DNA from 4 places in the Streptomyces sp. NPDC059010 genome. Region 1 is predicted to be linked to each of the others. Evidence: riboswitches for the same ligand, from Rfam matches in the RefSeq annotation. Region 1 holds a riboswitch; each other region holds the start of a gene.
The links. A riboswitch is a leader RNA that binds a small molecule or an ion and turns the genes downstream of it on or off. The one in region 1 is predicted to bind cobalamin.

Region 1 (4,571 bases):
CCACCCGGCGCTCGTCCGTCTCCGGGACGCGTGCCTGGACGAAGCGCAGGGCCTCCTCCTCGCCGAGCGGCTCCAGCTCCACGATCGCGGCGGAGGTGCTCTCCAGCGGGCTGTGCGGCCGGGAGGCGATGACGAGGGGCAGCTTCTCCTCGTGGGCGCGCTCGATGGCCCGCCGGATGATGTTGTCCCGGTTCTGCTGGAGGCCGTCGCCGAGCAGGGCCTCCTCCAGTCCGTCGGCGATGACGACCGGCTTGTCGTCGGCGAGCAGTTGCTGCCAGACCCGCTCGGTCTTGCCGCGGGCGAGGATGCCCCGGGGCGCCTCCTCGGCGAACCGCTCCCTCGCCATGCGTTCGAAGTTCAGGTCGCTTCCGTCGGTCGCGTCCCGCAGCCGGATCGGCACGGGCACGGCGTTCTGCTCGGCCAGCAGTTCGGTGAGCCGTACCAGTACGGCGGTCTTGCCCACGCCGACCCCGCCGACCAGCAGATAGGGCCGGCGGGTGTCGCGCTCCCGCAGCCGCTCGGCGATGACCTGGGCGATCTCCTCCCGGCCCACGATCTCGGCGGTGTCCGACCCGGCGGTGAGCACCAGCCCGCGCGGGTCGTCGCGGGCCTTCGCGAGGTAGCGCCGCTTGGTCCAGCGGTACCACCAGAACAGAAACAGGGTGGCGGCGATCGACGCGGTGAGCACCGGGCCGACGAAGCGCATGACGGTCTCGAAGCCCGCGTTCCTCCTCCGCCACTGTTCGAAGCCGGTCGTGTCCTGTGTGATCAGGATGTACACGCCCTCCGCGACCCAGGCCACCAGCGCGAGGGCGGCCACGATCCAGACGACCCGGGTGACGTTGGTGTAGGAGATCCAACGGCGCCATTTCCTGGGGCGGGTGGTGCCGCGTCGGGCCTCCCGATGGATCGTCATCGTGCGTCTCCTTCCGAGAGGGGCTCTCGAAACGGAGGGACCACGGGCGTCGGCACCTACCTCCATGGAAGCACTCCCGAGGCGCCCCGCAACCCGGCGGCCCCGGCGAAAACCCCAGGCCCGCGGTACTGCCCGTCCGGCAGACTCGGGGCCATGGACCTCGTGATCCGGCAGGCGGAACCCGGCGAGTACGACGCCCTCGGCGACATCACCGCCCGGGCCTATCTCCAGGACGGTCTCCTCGACTTCGGCGAGAGCGACGAGTACCTCGGCGAGCTGAAGGACGTGGCGAGGCGCGCGGCCGCCGCCGAGGTGCTGGTGGCCGTCGAGAACGGCCGGCTGCTGGGCGGCGTGACCTTCGTGCCGAGCGGTGGGCCCATGGCCGACATAGCCGGCCCCGGCGAGGCCGAGATCCGGATGCTCGCCGTCGACCACACGGCTCGCGGGCGCGGCGCCGGAGAGGCCCTGGTGCGCGCCTGCGTCGACCGGGCGAGGGCCACGGAGGGCTGTGTACGTATCGTCCTGTCGACCCAGCGCACCATGCACGGCGCGCACCGCATCTACGAACGTCTGGGCTTCGTTCGCACACCCGGCCGCGACTGGAACCCCGTCCCGCAGCTGGACGACATCACTCTCCTCACCTATGAGTTGACGCTCTGAAACCAGCGCGACACAACATCTGGGGGTGGCGTGGCGGGTGAGCACAAGATGTATGCTCGTCCTCGCTGTCGTCGCAGGGGAATCCGGTGCGAATCCGGAACTGTCCCGCAACGGTGTACTTGTGCATGTCTGTTCTCAGCAACGCCCTGCACAGGAGTCAGTCCGAGGACCTGCCGACAGCGCGCCCGGCCACCCGGCCGGTGCGCCCTGACGTCCGGGCCTCGTGGAATGGGCCGGTGGACGCGACGCCCCGTGCGCTCGTGTGCTGCCGCCTGCCCTCCGCAAGGCCCCCGTGCCGAGCGAGGGAGAGCCCCCACGTGACCATCGCGCCAGCAGACCCGGCCTCAGCCGCCCCGACCGTCCCTGCCGTCGCCCCCGACGAGGACGCCCCGGGAACCGCGCTGCTGCGGATCCTCACCGAGCTGACCGCCGACCTCCCCGACGCCGACGCCGGCCGGGTCGCCGCCGCCGCGCTGCGCGGCCGGTCCGCCCGCGCGGACGAGGCGGAGCTGCGCGAGCTGGCCACCGAGGCGGCCGCCGGTCTCATCTCCGAGGACCCCGCCTACAGCAGGCTGGCGGCCAGGCTGCTGACCATCTCCATCGCCGCCGAGGCCGCCTCGCAGGGTGTGACGTCCTTCACCGAGTCGGTCGCGGTCGGCCACCGCGAGGGTCTCATCGCCGACCGCACCGCCGAGTTCGCGCGTCTGCACGCGGCCCGTCTGGACACCCTGGTGGACACGGCCGCCGACGACCGCTTCGGCTACTTCGGCCTGCGCACCCTGCACAGCCGGTACCTTCTGCGGCACCCCCTCACCCGCAAGGTGATCGAGACGCCCCAGCACTTCATGCTGCGCGTCGCCGCGGGCCTCGCCGAGGACGACACGACCCGGTCGGTGGACGAAGTCGCCGCGCTCTACGGGCTCATGAGCCGCCTCGACTACCTCCCCTCCTCCCCCACCCTCTTCAACTCCGGCACCCGGCACCCCCAGATGTCATCCTGCTACCTCCTGGACTCCCCCCTGGACGAGCTGGACTCCATCTACGACCGCTACCACCAGGTCGCCCGCCTCTCCAAGCACGCCGGCGGCATCGGGCTGTCGTACTCCCGTATCCGCTCCCGGGGTTCGCTGATCCGGGGCACCAACGGGCACTCCAACGGCATCGTCCCGTTCCTGAAGACCCTCGACGCCTCCGTGGCCGCGGTGAACCAGGGCGGCCGGCGCAAGGGGGCCGCCGCGGTCTACCTGGAGACCTGGCACTCCGACATCGAGGAGTTCCTGGAGCTGCGGGACAACACCGGCGAGGACGCCCGGCGTACGCACAACCTGAACCTCGCGCACTGGATCCCGGACGAGTTCATGCGCCGGGTCAACGCCGACGAGCTGTGGAGCCTGTTCTCCCCGTCGGACGTGCCCGAGCTGGTCGACCTGTGGGGCGAGGAGTTCGACGCGGCGTACCGGAAGGCCGAGGCCGCCGGGCTCGCGAAGAAGACCATCCCGGCCCGTGACCTGTACGGCCGCATGATGCGCACGCTCGCGCAGACCGGCAACGGCTGGATGACCTTCAAGGACGCCGCCAACCGCACCGCCAACCAGACGGCCCTGCCGGGCCATGTCGTCCACTCCTCCAACCTCTGCACGGAGATCCTGGAGGTCACCGACGACGGCGAGACGGCGGTCTGCAACCTGGGCTCGGTCAACCTGGGCGCCTTTGTCGACCTGTCGACGGGTGACATCGACTGGGAGCGGCTGGACGCCACCGTCCGCACGGCCGTCACCTTCCTGGACCGTGTCGTCGACATCAACTTCTACCCGACCGAGCAGGCGGGCCGGTCCAACGCCAAGTGGCGGCCGGTGGGCCTGGGCGCGATGGGCCTGCAGGACGTCTTCTTCAAGCTGCGGCTGCCGTTCGACTCGGCCGAGGCCAAGGCGCTCTCCACGCGTATCGCCGAGCGCATCATGCTCGCCGCGTACGAGGCGTCCGCCGACCTCGCCGAGCGGTCCGGCCCGCTGCCGGCCTGGGAGAAGACCCGCACCGCCCGGGGCGTGCTGCACCCCGACCACTACGGCGTCGAGCCGACCTGGCCGGAGCGCTGGGCCGCACTGCGCGGCCGTATCGCCACGACCGGTCTGCGCAACTCCCTGCTGCTCGCCATCGCGCCGACCGCCACCATCGCGTCCATCGCCGGTGTCTACGAGTGCATCGAGCCGCAGGTCTCCAACCTGTTCAAGCGCGAGACACTGTCCGGCGAGTTCCTCCAGGTCAACTCCTACCTGGTCGACGAGCTGAAGGCGCTCGGCGTCTGGGACGCGCGCACCCGTGAGGCGCTGCGCGAGGCCAACGGCTCGGTGCAGGACTTCGCCTGGATCCCGGCGGACGTACGGGCCCTGTACCGCACGGCGTGGGAGATCCCGCAGCGCGGGCTCATCGACATGGCGGCAGCCCGCACCCCGTTCATCGACCAGGCCCAGTCCCTGAACCTCTTCCTGGAGACGCCGACCATCGGCAAGCTCTCCTCGATGTACGCGTACGCCTGGAAATCGGGCCTGAAGACGACGTACTACCTGCGCTCACGCCCGGCGACCCGCATCGCCCGCGCCGCGCAGGGCCGGAGCGCCCAGCCCGAGAAGACCATCCCCGTCCAGCAGGTCGCCGAGCCCGACGCCGTCGCCTGCTCCCTGGAAAACCCCGAGTCCTGCGAGGCCTGCCAGTAATGAGTACCCGTAACGCCAACCTTCTCGACCCGGGCTTCGAGCTGACCCTGCGCCCGATGCGCTACCCGGACTTCTACGAGCGCTACCGGGACGCCATCAAGAACACCTGGACCGTGGAGGAGGTCGACCTCCACTCGGACGTCGCCGATCTCGCGAAGCTGTCCGAGGGCGAGCAGCACATGATCGGCCGGCTGGTCGCGTTCTTCGCGACGGGCGACTCGATCGTGGCGAACAACCTGGTGCTGACGCTGTACAAGCACATCAACTCCCCGGAGGCGCGC
Region 2 (4,571 bases), on a different contig from region 1:
ACCCTGCAGGACCGGCACATCGAGCTCGGCCAGCCTGCCGATGTCCCACGCCTCCTCGTCGCCGCCCGCCGACGCCTGCGAGGCGTGCGTGCCGCCGGCGGCGAGGACGGTGGCGACCAGGGCGTCGGCCTTGCCGAGGATCTCGTACAGCTCCGGGTCCGCGCCGCGCAGCGAACCGCAGTACACCGGAAGGGCGTTGGCGCCGTGCGCCTCGATGGCGTCGCACAGGGTGTCCACGAACGCGGTGTTGCCGCTGAGCTCATGGGCCCGGTAGAAGAGCACGCCCACGGTCGGCCGCCCCTCGACGAGCGGACGCTCGCCGTGGACGCCGTACTCCGGCATCTTCTGCGGCTCGACGAACCCCTCGCCCGTCAGCAGCACGGTGTCCGAGAGGAACCGGGCGAGCTCGGTGAGGTTGGCGGGGCCGCCTTCCACGAGGTACTTCAGCGCCTCGGCGACCACACCGGCCGGGACTGACGACTCGGCCATCAGCTCCGCGTCCGGCACGGCCTCGCCGCCCAGCAGCACGGTCGGCACACCCGACGCCTTCAGCCTGGCGAGCCCGTCCTCCCAGGCCCGCTTGCCGCCCAGCAGCCGTACGACGGCGAGGTCCGCACCGTCGAGCAGCGCGGGCAGCTCGCTCTCGACGTCCACGCGGGTCGGGTTGCCGATCCGGTAGTCGGCACCGGAGGCGGCGCGCGCCGCCAGCAGATCGGTGTCGGCGGTCGACAACAACAACACAGTGCTCATGCGGGCGCTCCCGGTGGAATGAAAGGCAGTCCTTGCGGCGCGCCCGACTCGATGAGCCGCCAGAGCGCGTCCGTGTCCGCGTGCTGTTCGATCAGATCGCCGAGCCGGTCGAGCTGCTCCTCGCGCAGCGCGGCGAACGACGTGTCGGGGGCCGGCACGAAGCGGCGGCCCGCGGCGGCGGCCACCTCGCGCAGGAAGGCCCGCCGGAATCCGTCCGACTCCAGTGAGCCGTGCCAGTGCGTGCCCCAGGTCTGGCCGACCCGGCAGCCGTCCAGGAAGGGCTCGCCCCCCGTGATTTCGGCGACCCCGTGGTGGATCTCGTACCCCTCGACCGGCTGGCCGAGGGCCTCGCCGACGGGCCGGGTGAGGGTCTTCTCCCGGGCGAACCGCACCCGGACGGGCAGTACCCCGAGGCCGTCGACGTGCCCGCGGCGGCTTTCGACGTCGTCCTCGATGTGCTCACCGAGGACCTGGAAGCCACCGCAGATACCGAGGATCGGCCGCCCTTCGGCCGCCCTGCGGACGAGGGCTCGCGCGAGCCCCCGCTCCCGCAGCCACTCCAGGGCGCGGACGGTCCCCCGGGTGCCGGGGACGACGACGAGGTCGGCGTCCGCGAGTTCCTCGGGCCGGTCCACGAACCGCACGACGACGCCCGGTTCGGCGGCGAGCGCGTCGACGTCGGTGAAGTTGGACATGAGCGGGACGGCACAGACGGCGACGCGCAGCACGTCCTCGCCGACCGGTGGGGCGACGTTCGACTCCCGCACGGTGCCCCGCAGGGAGACCCGCAGCCCGTCCTCCTCGTCGATCCCGAGCCCGTGCCGGAAGGGCAGCACGCCGTAGGTGTGCCGTCCGGTGAGCCCGTGGAGCATGTCGAGGCCGGGCTCCAGGAGGCTGACGTCTCCGCGGAACTTGTTGACCAGGAACCCGGCGATCAGCCTCTGGTCCTCCTCCGACAGCAGCGCGACGGTGCCGAAGAAGGAGGCGAAGACGCCACCGCGGTCGATGTCGCCGACGACGAGCACCGGAAGCCCGGCATTGCGGGCGATGCCCATATTGACGATGTCGGTCCGCCGCAGGTTGATCTCGGCCGGAGAGCCGGCCCCCTCACAGATCACCGCGTCATAAGTGCCCCGCAATTCGGCGAGACACTCCAGCACGGTCCCGAGAAGCTTCTGCTGCCGCCCGCCGTGATAGCCGCGCGCGCTCAGCTCACCGACCGGCTTGCCTAGCAGCACGACCTGACTGCTCTGCTCGCCACCGGGCTTGAGCAGCACGGGATTCATGAGCGCGGTCGGCTCGACACGGCAGGCCTGCGCCTGCATGGCCTGAGCCCGCCCGATCTCGGCGCCCTCGCGCGTGACGAACGAATTCAGGGACATGTTCTGCGCCTTGAACGGCGCGACCTTCACACCCTGCCGCACCAGCCACCGGCAGATCCCGGCGGTGACGACGCTCTTGCCCGCGTCGGAGGTGGTACCGGCGACGAGAAGCCCACCGCCCGTCATGACGTACGCCCCTTCGCGATACGGCGCGCGGCGACACAGACGCCGAGCGCGAGCCAGCCGACGCGCTTCGACAGCCGTACGGCACGCTCGATGTCGGAGGTGCCGACGGTCCGCCCGTCCGCGTTGAGCACGGGCCGCTGCTCGACCCGCCCGCCGTAGGACAGCGTCCCGCCCAGCCGCACACCGAGCGCCCCCGCGAACGAGGCCTCGACGGGCCCGGCGTTGGGGCTCGGGTGCTTGGCGGCATCGTCACGCCAGGCTCGTACGGCCCCCCGGGAGTCACCCCCGGCGACGGCGGCGAGTACGGCGGTGAGCCGTGCCCCCGGCCACCCCGCCACGTCGTCGAGCCGGGCCGAGGCCCACCCGTACCGCCGATACCGGGGCGACTTGTGTCCGACCATGGCATCGAGCGTGTTCACGGCCCGGAACCCGAGCAGCCCCGGCACCCCGCCGAAGGCCCCCCACACGAGCGCCCCCACCACGGCATCGGAGGTGTTCTCGGCAACGGACTCGACCACGGCCCGCGCGATCCCGTCCGCGTCCAGCGCCTGCGGATCCCGCCCGCACAGATGCGGCAGCCGCGCCCGCGCCCCCTCGACGTCCCCCGCCTCCAGGGCACGCCCGATGCCCCGGGCCTCGCGCGCGAGCGACGTTCCGCCGACAACGGCCCAGGTGGCGGCGGCGGTCAGTGCGACGGAGGTGGCGGGAGACATACGTACGGCACGTGCGGCGAGCGCCCCGACGGCCACGGCGCCACCGGCGCACACGACGGTGTGCACCGCACCCCGCGCGCGGTCGTCGCGCCACAACACCCTCTCCACGGCCCCGGCGGCCCGCCCGAACGCGGCGACCGGATGCCCCCGGCGCGGATCGCCGAGCAGCAGGTCACCGAGGAGTCCGGCGGCGGCGCCGTACGCGAAGACGCGATCGGCACGCATCGGGGTCAGCCGACCGTGGGTTCAGCCGAGGGGCCGGACACGGGTCCGACAGTGCCGGACGTGGGTCCGGCAGTGCATCTCGATCGGCAGGCGAGCATCGCGTTATGTCCTCACTCAGGGTGTCCACGCCCTGGTTCGACGAGACCGACGACGAGAGTTCCTGGCTCCCGGGGCTATCTACCCCGGTCACAGTGGCGGGACCGCGCCGGATTCACACCGGCTTCCTCTTCTGCCGCCGTACATGGCTCCGGCAGTCCACCACGGGGTTGGAAGGGGCGTCAACTTGCCGTTGACCTGCGATGGGGGAGTGTGCAGAACCCCACACCGCTACCACGCCGACCTGCCCCCGGTGTCCGACTTGGGAGGCAATTCCCCTGTGCGGGGCGGCCTTCCGCAACCCGCTTGCGGCGGTGGGTCGCGACCCTCTGGAATAACGCGTACAGGGATAAAACACGCGGGAGGGACAAGCCAGTTGGCGTATGTGACCGGTCGTTTCCCGGAGGCCCTCGGACCAGCGGTGGCCCGGCTGCGGGGGCCGGACGGCAAGACCGTCGGCACGGGATTCCTGCTCGCTCCGGGCACCGTCGCCACCTGCGCCCATGTCGTGGCGGACGCCCTCCGTACCGACGCACGGGACGAGACGGCCCCCACCCGGCCGGTCACCGTGGAGTTCCCGCTGCAACGCGGATCCGCGGCGTACGAGGCGTCGGTGTCGGCCTGGTGCCCGGTGGCACCCGACGGCACCGGCGACATCGCGCTGCTGCGGCTCCCGGAACCGGCGGCACTCGAAGCGGCAGCGTCCGAAGCGACCGACGTCCCCGTCCCCACCCCCGCCCCCGTTTCCGTCCCCTCCGCGACGCCGGGCGGCGCATCTCCCGTCCCGCTCGCCGGAGTCGGCGATGTCTGGGACCACCGGTTCCGCATCCTCGGTTTCCCCGCCACCGCCGAACACGGAGCCTGGATCGGCGGACGGCTGCGCGGCGCGGTCGGGCAGGGCTGGATCTCGATGGAGGCCGACGGCACCGCGTACCGCATCACCCCCGGCTGCAGCGGAGCGCCGGTCTGGGACGAGGAGTCCGGCGCCGTCGTCGGGATGACGGTCGCGACCGACCGGGGGCCCGACTCGGTCACCGCCTACCTCATCCCCGCGGAGGCCCTCCTCGCGCTCCAGCCGGGCCGGCGCCGCTGTCCGTACCGCGGACTCGACGCCTTCCGGGAGGAGGACGCCGAGCAGTTCTTCGGCCGGGAGGAGGAGACGGAACGCCTGCTCGACGCGGTGGACCGGCACCTCGTCGTGCCGGTCGTCGGACCGTCCGGCAGCGGCAAGACGTCGCTCGTGCGCGCCGGGGTGCTGCCCCGCCTGCGGGCCCGGGGC
Region 3 (4,571 bases), on a different contig from region 1:
CTCCCGGTCACCGGCACGACGAGGTCCTCACCCCGGCCGCCCTGGACTTCGTCGGCCGGCTGGTCGGGGCCTTCGGGGAACGCCGACTGGAACTTCTCAAGGAACGGCGTCGGCAGGCGCTGCGCCTTGGCTCTGGCTCGCCGCTCGACTTCCCCATGGTCACCTCCGGCATCCGCGCCGATCCCAGCTGGCGTGTCGCACCGCCCGCCCCTGGGCTGGCCGACCGGCGCGTGGAGATCGCCGGGCCGCCGGATCGCCGGACGGCCGTCGACGCGCTCAATTCCGGGGCCGATGTGTGGATGGCGGACTTCGCGGATGCCACCGCCCCCACCTGGGACAACGTCATCGACGGCCAGCTCACGTTGATCGACGCCATCGAGAATCGCGAGCAGCCCGCCACCACCATCGTGGTCCGGCCGCGGGGCTGGCATCTCGATGAGGAGCATCTGGAGTTCGACGGCCGGCCCGTGCCCGCCGCTCTCGTGGACTTCGGGCTGTACTTCTTCCACGGTGCGCGGCGTCAGATCGACGCCGGTCACGGGCCGTACTTCTGCCTGCCGAAGCTGGAGAACCGGTACGAGGCCCGTCTGTGGAACGACATCTTCGTCACCGCGCAGGAACTCCTCGGCATCCCGCGCGGCACGGTCCGCGCCACCGTGCTCATCGAGACGATCACCGCCGCCTTCGAGATGGAGGAGATCCTCTACGAGCTGCGTGAGCACTCCTCCGGCCTCAACGCGGGCCGTTGGGACTATCTCTTCAGCCTGATCAAGACCTTCGGCCACCGCACCGACTTCCTGCTCCCGGAGCGCGGGCAGGTCACGATGACGGCGCCCTTCCTGCGGGCGTACACCGAACTCCTCGTGCGTACCTGTCACAAGCGGGGCGCGCATGCCGTCGGTGGTATGGCCGCCCAGGTGCCGGGCAAGGATCCGGCCGCTCACGAGGCGGCGGTCGCCAAGGTGCGGCTGGACAAGGAGCGGGAGGCGGAGGACGGCTTCGACGGATCCGGGGTCGCGCATCCCGGGCTGGTGGAGCTGTGCCGGGAGGTGTTCGACGGGGTCCTCGGGGACCGGCCCCACCAGATCGACCGTACGCGTGACGAGGTCGAGGTGACGGCGGCCGAGCTGCTGTCGGTGCGCCGGACCGGCGGGCCGCCGAGCGCCGAGGGTGTGCGAGCCAATGTCGCCGTGGCGCTGCGGTACTTCGCCGCCTGGCTGCGTGGGCGGGGTGCCGTCGCGCTGTACGGGCTGATGGAGGACGCGGCGAGCGCGGAGATCGCCCGGGTGCAGATCTGGCAGTGGCTGCGGCACCGGGTGGTCGAGCGGGAGACGGTGGTACGGCTGCTCGAAGAGGAGCTGGTTTCGCTGGGTGCGGAGGATCCGTGGGCGCCGTTGGACGAGATTCGCGCGCTCTTCGAACGCACCGCGATGGCGGGTGAGTTGCCGCTGTTCTTCACCCCGGACGCGTACACGCAGCACCTCGTGCGACGAGTGGAGGAGGGGGCATGAGCGGGGACTTCAGGCGCGTCGGCGTGGTAGGCGGCGGGCAGATGGGGGCCGGGATCGCGGAGGTCTGTGCCCGGGCCGGGCTGGACACCGTGGTGTGCGAGGCCGACGCCGTCGCGGCCCGGGCCGCCCGGGAGCGCGTGGCCGCCTCGTTGGAACGGGCCACCAGGCGGGGCAAGTTGACGGAGGCCGAAGCACAGGGCGCGCTGACGCGGCTGGTCTTCACCGGCTGTCCGGAAGACCTGGCGGATCGGCAGCTCGTCATCGAGGCCGTCGTCGAGAACGCCGACGCCAAGGTGGAGGTGTTCACCGCGCTCGACAAGATCGTGGCGGATCCGGCGGCGGTCTTCGCGACCAACACCTCCTCCCTGCCCGTGATGCGCCTCGCCATGGCCACCGGCCGCGCCGACCGCGTGGTGGGACTGCACTTCTTCAACCCGGTGCCCGTGCTGCCGCTGGTCGAGGTCGTCACCTCCCTGCACACCGCTCCGGAGACGGCCGCCGCGGTCGAGGAGTTCGCCACCGGGGTGCTCGGCAAGACGGTCGTCCGCTCCCGGGACCGCGCCGGTTTCGTCGTCAACGCGCTGCTCGTGCCCTACCTGCTGGCCGCGATCCGCATGGCGGAGTCCGGGTTCGCCACCGCGGCCGACATCGACGCCGGCATGGAGCTGGGCTGCGCCCACCCCATGGGCCCGCTGAGGCTGGCGGACCTGATCGGCCTCGACACGGTCGCCTCGATCGCCGAGTCGCTGTACGACGAGTTCAGGGAACCCCTGTACGCCCCTCCCCCGCTGCTCCAGCGGATGGTCGAGGCGGGACTGCTGGGCCGTAAGACCGGGCGAGGGTTTCACATGTACGGCACCGGCATCTAGGGTTGCCGGTGCAGCTGGTTCGCCCCGTCCGCCAGGCGGGATGCGTCGTAAGAGGGAACCCGGTGGGAATCCGGGACTGCCCCGCAGCGGTGAGCGGGAACGACCGCCGTCATACGCACTGGGTCCGACGTACCGGGCCTGGGAAGCGACGGCCAGTAGGTGTCCTCGGGTGATGAGGACGTGCCCGCGAGTCCGAAGACCTGCCAACTGCCCGTGCGCGGACGATTCCGCGCGCGGACATCCCGGTGACCCCGAGGGCGGGTCGGCGTGCATACCGAACGGGCGGCCAGGGGCCGTTGCCGTCCGGTTCCGTCACCCCTTCGCGCTCTCGTCCCCCGTCGCCGGGATCTCAGGGATTCATCTCGCGAAGGAGATCTCCGTGACCACCGAGTCCGCAGCCGCGGCAGCACGGACCACCGTGTACGGCTACCCCCGGCAGGGCCCGAACCGGGAACTGAAGAAGGCGATCGAGGGCTACTGGAAGGGCCGCGTCACCGCCGACGAGCTCCGCTCCACCGCGGCCGGCCTGCGAGCCGGCAACTGGCGGCAGCTGGCCGAGGCCGGCATCGACGAGGTCCCCACCGGGGACTTCTCGTACTACGACCACGTCCTCGACACCACCGTCATGGTCGGCGCCGTCCCCGACCGGCACCGGGACGCCGTCGCCGCCGACCCGCTCGACGGGTACTTCGCGATGGCGCGCGGCACCAGCGACGTGGCGCCGCTGGAGATGACCAAGTGGTTCGACACCAACTACCACTATCTGGTGCCCGAGTTGGGCCCCGAGACAGTGTTCGTGGCCGACTCCGCCAAGCAGGTCGCCGAGTTCGAGGAGGCCGTGGCCCTCGGTCTGACGGCCCGGCCGGTCCTGGTCGGCCCGGTGACCTATCTGCTGCTCGCCAAGCCGGCCCCCGGCGTGGCCGCCGACTTCGAGCCGCTCACCCTGCTCGACCGGCTGCTGCCGGTGTACGCCGAGATCCTCGCCGACCTGCGCGCGGCCGGCGCCCAGTGGGTGCAGCTGGACGAACCCGCCCTGGTCCAGGACCGCACCCCGGCCGAACTCAACGCCGCCGAACGCGCCTACCGCGACCTCGGCGCTCTCACCGACCGGCCGAAGCTGCTGGTCGCCTCGTACTTCGACCGGCTCGGGGAGGCGCTGCCGGTGCTGGCGAAGGCGCCGGTCGAGGGGCTCGCGCTGGACTTCACGGAGTCCGCGGCCGCCAACCTGGACGCGCTCGCGGCCGTCGGCGGACTGCCCGGCAAGCGCCTGGTCGCCGGTGTCGTGAGCGGGCGCAACATCTGGGTCAACGACCTGTCGAAGTCCCTCGCCACCCTCGGCACCCTGCTGGGCCTGGCCGACCGGGTCGATGTGTCGGCCTCCTGCTCCCTGCTGCATGTGCCGCTCGACGCGTCCGCCGAGCGGGACATCGAACCGCAGATCCTGCGCTGGCTCGCGTTCGCCCAGCAGAAGACGCGGGAGATCGTCACCCTCGCCAAGGGCCTCGCCCAGGGCACCGACACCATCGCCGCCGAACTCGCCGCCAACCGCGCCGACCTGGCCTCCCGCGCGGGTTCCCCGGTCACCCGGAACCCGGACGTCCGGGCGCGTGCCGCCGCCGTCACCGAGGCCGACGCGCGCCGCTCCCGGCCGTACGCCGAGCGGGCCGCGGCCCAGCGGGCCCACCTCGGTCTGCCGCTGCTGCCGACCACCACCATCGGCTCCTTCCCGCAGACCGGCGAACTGCGCACCGCACGGGCGGACTTGAGGGCGGGCCGGATCGACACGGCGGGCTACGAGGACCGCATCAGGGCCGAGATCCATGAGGTGATCGCCTTCCAGGAGAAGGCGGGCCTGGACGTCCTGGTGCACGGCGAGGCCGAACGCAACGACATGGTCCAGTACTTCGCCGAGCAGCTGACCGGCTATCTCGCCACCCAGCACGGCTGGGTCCAGTCCTACGGCACCCGCTACGTCCGTCCGCCGATCCTGGCCGGCGACATCTCCCGCCCCGTACCGATGACGGTGCGCTGGACGTCGTACGCCCAGTCCCTCACCTCCCGTCCGGTCAAGGGCATGCTCACCGGGCCGGTCACCATGCTCGCCTGGTCGTTCGTCCGCGACGACCAGCCGCTCGCGGAGACGGCCCGCCAGGTCGCCCTCGCCCTGCGCGACGAGGTGGGCGACCTTGAG
Region 4 (4,571 bases), on a different contig from region 1:
GAAGTCACGCGGGTCGGCGCCCGCCGCGTCGGCGGCGAGGATCAGCTGGGCGTAGGCGGCGGGGCCGCTCTGCTTCGCCCAGGCCGCGGCGTTCTTCTCCAGCCACTCCAGGGGCTTCTGGGCCGCCGAGGCACCACCCTGTACGGCGAGCGCGACGACCACGTCGGCGGTGTTGCCGTAGTCGGGCTGGTCCTCGGCGCCGGCGAGGGCGGACTTCAGGTGGCCGTCCTTCGCCACGGCGTCCGCCAGGTAGGAGGCGCCGTTGGCCGAAGCCTGCTCCGGAGTGAGGTCAGCCGCGTCGGTGCAGGCGATGTCCTTCTTCTCACCGCCCCGCGGCGATATGCCCATCCCCAGCGCGCCGACGACGGCCGCAGCCGTAGCGTCCGCGTTGGCCGACAGCTTGCCCTTCTTGTCGGGCTGGTAGGCGAAGGCGCCGCCCTTCGCGCACGGCAGGGCGAGCTTCAGCAGAGCGTCGTAGGGTGACTTGCCGTCCTTGCGGATCTCGGCGGGGTCGTCGCCGAAGGCGTGGAGCGCCCCGATCACGACGGACGTCGAGTTGGCGTCGCTGGCTCCGCCAGGTGTGTAGCCCCAGCCGCCGTCCTTGTTCTGCACGGACTTCAGCCAGGTCACCGCCTTCTTGACCTCGGTGTCGCGCTCACCGACCGCGGCCAGGCCCTGGACGGCGACGGCCGTGCTGTTGGTGTCCACCATGGCTTTGGCGTCACACGCCTTGGAAGGGTCGGCGCGGAAGGCCGTGAACGCCCCGTCGGCGCACTGCTGCCCGGCCAGCCAGTCGACCGCCTTGGCGGCCGGCTCCAGCTTCATCCGGTTCTGCGCGATCAGCGCGAGCGACTGGCGCCAGACGCCGTCGTACGTCGGGTCGGTGGTGCCGTACAGCCCGGCCGGGAGCGAGGCGGACGGCGACGGGGTGGCGGCCTGGGCGACCGGGGTCGCGACGCCGATCACGGTGACGGCGGCCAGGACCGCGGCGCTGCGGCGGACGTACATGATCGGCGGGTGCCCTTCCCTAAGGGGAACCGGGCAGCACAGGGAGGACCCCCGGGCGGCTCGGCTCCGTATACCTCGACGGTGCCGCACTCCGGCCCACTGCCGGGGTACGTGAGCCGGTCACGAATCCGTACCGGGCGATCCGGCTTGCCAGTTGCAGGCTCACGGTTGCGGGTCAGCGCCGGTTTTGCACCGGCTTCCCCCTGTACGGGTGTGATGACGACGCCGACACTCTACCCGCCCGTAACCGGCCCCCTGAGGGGCGCCTGTGCGGGCGGGCGGTCGGGCCCGGCGGCGCGACCCCCGCAGCACAGGAGGCTCAGCCGTCGGCCCTCGGGGTGGGGCCGCCGAAGGGGAGGTGGAGGGTCCGCGAGGTGAGCAGCCAGGTGCCGTCCGGCTGTCTGCGGAAGGCGTCCTCGTAGTGGCCGATCTGGACGGGCGGGCCCGCCGGGACGATGCCGCCCTCGTGGCCGTCGACGCGGTAGGTCGTGAAGTACGAGGTCGCGGTCGCCGTGTCCGGGGCCGTGACCGTGACGAGGACGTTGGACATCATGCGGCGGGAGAGCCGGTCGGCGGGGCGGGAGCCGAAGTACGCGCGAAGCGCGTCCCTGCCCTCGACCGACCGATCGCCCTCCGGCCAGGACCAGACGCCGTCCTCGGTGAACAGCTCGGCGACAGAGGCCGGTTCGCCGAGGTCGAGGCGGTGGACGAAGTCGATGATGACGCGCTCACAGGCGCGTTCGGCGAGAAGGAGCTCCATGGGCACGTATTAAACGGCCCCGTACGTCACCTCAAGCCGCCACGGACGTCGCCTCAGACCGCCACGTACGTCACCGGCTCGCTCCCCGTCACCGCCTCCGCCCTCCCCAGCTTCACCAGGCGTCGCAGATGCGCCTCCGCCTCCGCGATCGCGATGTTCCTTGAGGGGTACGGGATTTGGTCCCAGGGGCGGTTCCACTCCATGCGCTCGGCGAGCTGCCAGGGAGTGAGGGGTTCGGCGAGGAGGGTGAGGAGGCCGGTGAGGCGGGACTCGTGGTGGTCCAGCAACTGCCGTACGCGTGACGGCGCGTCGGTGAACGTGTGCTGGTGGGCCGGGAGGACCTCGGCGGGGGACAGGTGGGCGACACGTTCGAGGGAGGCCAGGTAGTCGCCCAGGGGGTCGGTGACGGTCGTGTCGTCGGGGTCCTCGTAGAGGCCGATGTGCGGGGTGATCCCGGGGAGCAGATGGTCGCCGGAGAACAGGCGTCCGTGGCCCGGGAGCCGGGCCGGGTGGTCCTCCTCCAGGTGCAGGCAGACATGGCCGGGCGTGTGACCCGGGGTCCAGATCGCGCGCAGGCGGCGGCCGGGGAGGTCGAGGAGTTCGCCGGGGACGATCTCGCGGTCGGGTGCGGCGGGGGAGAAGCCGGGGAGCGTGCTCGGCCGGCGGGCGGTGCGCAGCGGGGCCACGTGCGCGTCGGGGGCGCCGGCCGCCGTGAGCTTGGCCGCCATGTAGGAGAACCACCGCTCGGGCCGCGTCGTCCGGGTGCGCCGTACGATCGCCGCGTCCGCCGCGTGCATCGCGATCCAGGCGCCGGAGGCCTCGCGCACCTTGCCGGACAGGCCGTGGTGGTCGGGGTGGTGATGGGTGATCACCACGCCGTGGATCTCGGCGGGCGCGGTGCCGCAGGCCGCGAGCCCCTCCGCGAGGGTGTCCCAGGACGCCGGGTCGTCCCAGCCGGTGTCGACGAGCACCGGGCCCCGGTCGGTGTCGACGACGTACACCAGGGTGTGGCCGAGAGGGTTGTCGGGGATGGGGACCCGGATCGACTTCACGCCGCCGCCGTGGTCGTACATCTGCGTCATGGGTTCCCCAATCGCCGCGACACGTTCCGGCCGACCGGATCACTATAACTAGAACAGGTTCCGATGGGAGCCCGAGTCATCTACGTGCGGTCCGTGGACTACTCGGGGCGGAACTGGTATCAGTGCGTAGATCTGATGGATCGTCAGAGTTGCGCTCCGGGGAGGCAGTCGGCCATGACCGAGCTCGTGGAACACGGACAGCTGTTCATCGGCGGGGAGTTGACCGACCCCCTGGGCAAGGACGTCATCGAGGTGATCTCGCCGCACACGGAGGAGGTCATCGGACGCGTCCCGCATGCCTCGTCGGCCGACGTCGACCGGGCGGTGGCGGTGGCGCGCAAGGCGTTCGACGAGGGGCCCTGGCCACGGATGAGCCTCGACGAGCGCATCGAGGTCGTCACCCGCATCAAGGACGGAATCGCCGTACGGCACGAGGAGATCGCCCGCGTGATCTCCTCCGAGAACGGCTCCCCGTACTCCTGGAGCGTCCTCGCCCAGGCCCTCGGCGCGATGATGGTCTGGGACGCGGCGATCACGGTCGCGCGGAACTTCACCTACGAGGAGACCCGCGACGGCGTCCTCGGCAAGATCCTCGTCCGGCGCGAACCGGTCGGCGTCGTGGCGGCCGTGGTCCCCTGGAACGTCCCGCAGTTCGTCGCCGCCGCCAAGCTCGCCCCCGCGCTGCTCACCGGCTGCACGGTCGTGCTCAAGCCGTCGCCCGAGTCACCGCTGGACGCCTATCTCCTCGCCGAGATCGCGAAGGACGCCGGGCTGCCGGAGGGCGTGCTGTCCATCCTTCCCGCGGACCGCGAGGTGAGCGAGTACCTCGTCGGGCACCCGTCGGTCGACAAGGTCTCCTTCACCGGCTCGGTGGCCGCCGGCAAGCGCGTCATGGAGGTCGCCGCCCGCAATCTCACCCGCGTGACACTGGAGTTGGGCGGCAAGTCGGCGGCCGTCGTCCTGCCGGACGCGGACGTCGAGGCGACCGTCGCCGGAGTCGTCCCGGCGGCCTGGATGAACAACGGCCAGGCGTGCGTCGCCCAGACCCGCATCCTGCTCCCGCGCTCCCGCTACGACGAGTTCGCCGAGGCCTTCGCCGCGGCGGCCGGCGCGCTGGTGGTCGGCGACCCGCTGGACCCGGCGACCCAGGTGGGCCCGCTGGTGGCGCAGCGGCAGCAGCGCAGGAACCTCGACTACATCCGGATCGGCCAGGAGGAGGGCGCGAAGATCCTGGTCGGCGGCGGGCGCCCACAGGGGCTGGAGCGGGGCTGGTATGTCGAGCCGACGCTCTTCGGGGACGTCGACAACTCCATGCGGATCGCCCGCGAGGAGATCTTCGGGCCGGTGATCTGCCTCCTCCCCTACGGCGACGAGTCCGAGGCCGTGAAGATCGCCAACGACTCCGACTACGGCCTGAGCGGCAGCGTCTGGACGGCCGACACCGCGCACGGCATCGAGGTCGCGCGCCGGGTCCGTACCGGCACCTACTCGGTGAACACCTTCAGTCTCGACATGCTGGGCCCGTTCGGCGGCTACAAGAACTCGGGCCTGGGGCGGGAGTTCGGCCCCGAGGGCTACGGCGAGTACCTGGAGCACAAGATGATCCACCTCCCGGCGGGCTGGGAGGCGTAGGGGATGGGTGAGCGCAATGGGTGACCGCTGGCATGTCGAGGTCGACCGGTCGGTGTGCATCGGCTCGGCGCAGTGCGTCCACCACGCCC

Region 2: linked by a shared signal. The riboswitch ahead of ACFWYS_RS06030 (cobalamin biosynthesis protein) and the one ahead of ACFWYS_RS12920 (ribonucleoside-diphosphate reductase subunit alpha) in region 1 are both predicted to bind cobalamin.
Region 3: linked by a shared signal. The riboswitch ahead of metE (5-methyltetrahydropteroyltriglutamate--homocysteine S-methyltransferase) and the one ahead of ACFWYS_RS12920 (ribonucleoside-diphosphate reductase subunit alpha) in region 1 are both predicted to bind cobalamin.
Region 4: linked by a shared signal. The riboswitch ahead of ACFWYS_RS19860 (prenyltransferase/squalene oxidase repeat-containing protein) and the one ahead of ACFWYS_RS12920 (ribonucleoside-diphosphate reductase subunit alpha) in region 1 are both predicted to bind cobalamin.

What each region holds. Positions count from the first base shown of each region.
Region 1 is NZ_JBHYJA010000010.1:135,209-139,779, forward strand. It holds gene ACFWYS_RS12910 (ATP-binding protein) at 1-916, opposite strand, end outside; gene ACFWYS_RS12915 (GNAT family N-acetyltransferase) at 1,070-1,576, shown strand; cobalamin riboswitch at 1,612-1,769, shown strand; gene ACFWYS_RS12920 (ribonucleoside-diphosphate reductase subunit alpha) at 1,894-4,290, shown strand; gene ACFWYS_RS12925 (ribonucleotide-diphosphate reductase subunit beta) at 4,290-4,571, shown strand, end outside.
Region 2 is NZ_JBHYJA010000004.1:234,749-239,319, forward strand. It holds gene cobN (cobaltochelatase subunit CobN) at 1-750, opposite strand, end outside; gene ACFWYS_RS06025 (cobyric acid synthase) at 747-2,258, opposite strand; gene ACFWYS_RS06030 (cobalamin biosynthesis protein) at 2,255-3,196, opposite strand; cobalamin riboswitch at 3,330-3,472, opposite strand; gene ACFWYS_RS06035 (trypsin-like peptidase domain-containing protein) at 3,678-4,571, shown strand, end outside.
Region 3 is NZ_JBHYJA010000021.1:120,285-124,855, reverse strand. It holds gene aceB (malate synthase A) at 1-1,511, shown strand, start outside; gene ACFWYS_RS23700 (3-hydroxybutyryl-CoA dehydrogenase) at 1,508-2,380, shown strand; cobalamin riboswitch at 2,379-2,603, shown strand; gene metE (5-methyltetrahydropteroyltriglutamate--homocysteine S-methyltransferase) at 2,760-4,571, shown strand, end outside.
Region 4 is NZ_JBHYJA010000017.1:27,379-31,949, forward strand. It holds gene ACFWYS_RS19860 (prenyltransferase/squalene oxidase repeat-containing protein) at 1-1,008, opposite strand, end outside; cobalamin riboswitch at 1,123-1,245, opposite strand; gene ACFWYS_RS19865 (nuclear transport factor 2 family protein) at 1,328-1,768, opposite strand; gene ACFWYS_RS19870 (MBL fold metallo-hydrolase) at 1,822-2,850, opposite strand; gene ACFWYS_RS19875 (aldehyde dehydrogenase) at 3,025-4,482, shown strand; gene ACFWYS_RS19880 (ferredoxin) at 4,499-4,571, shown strand, end outside.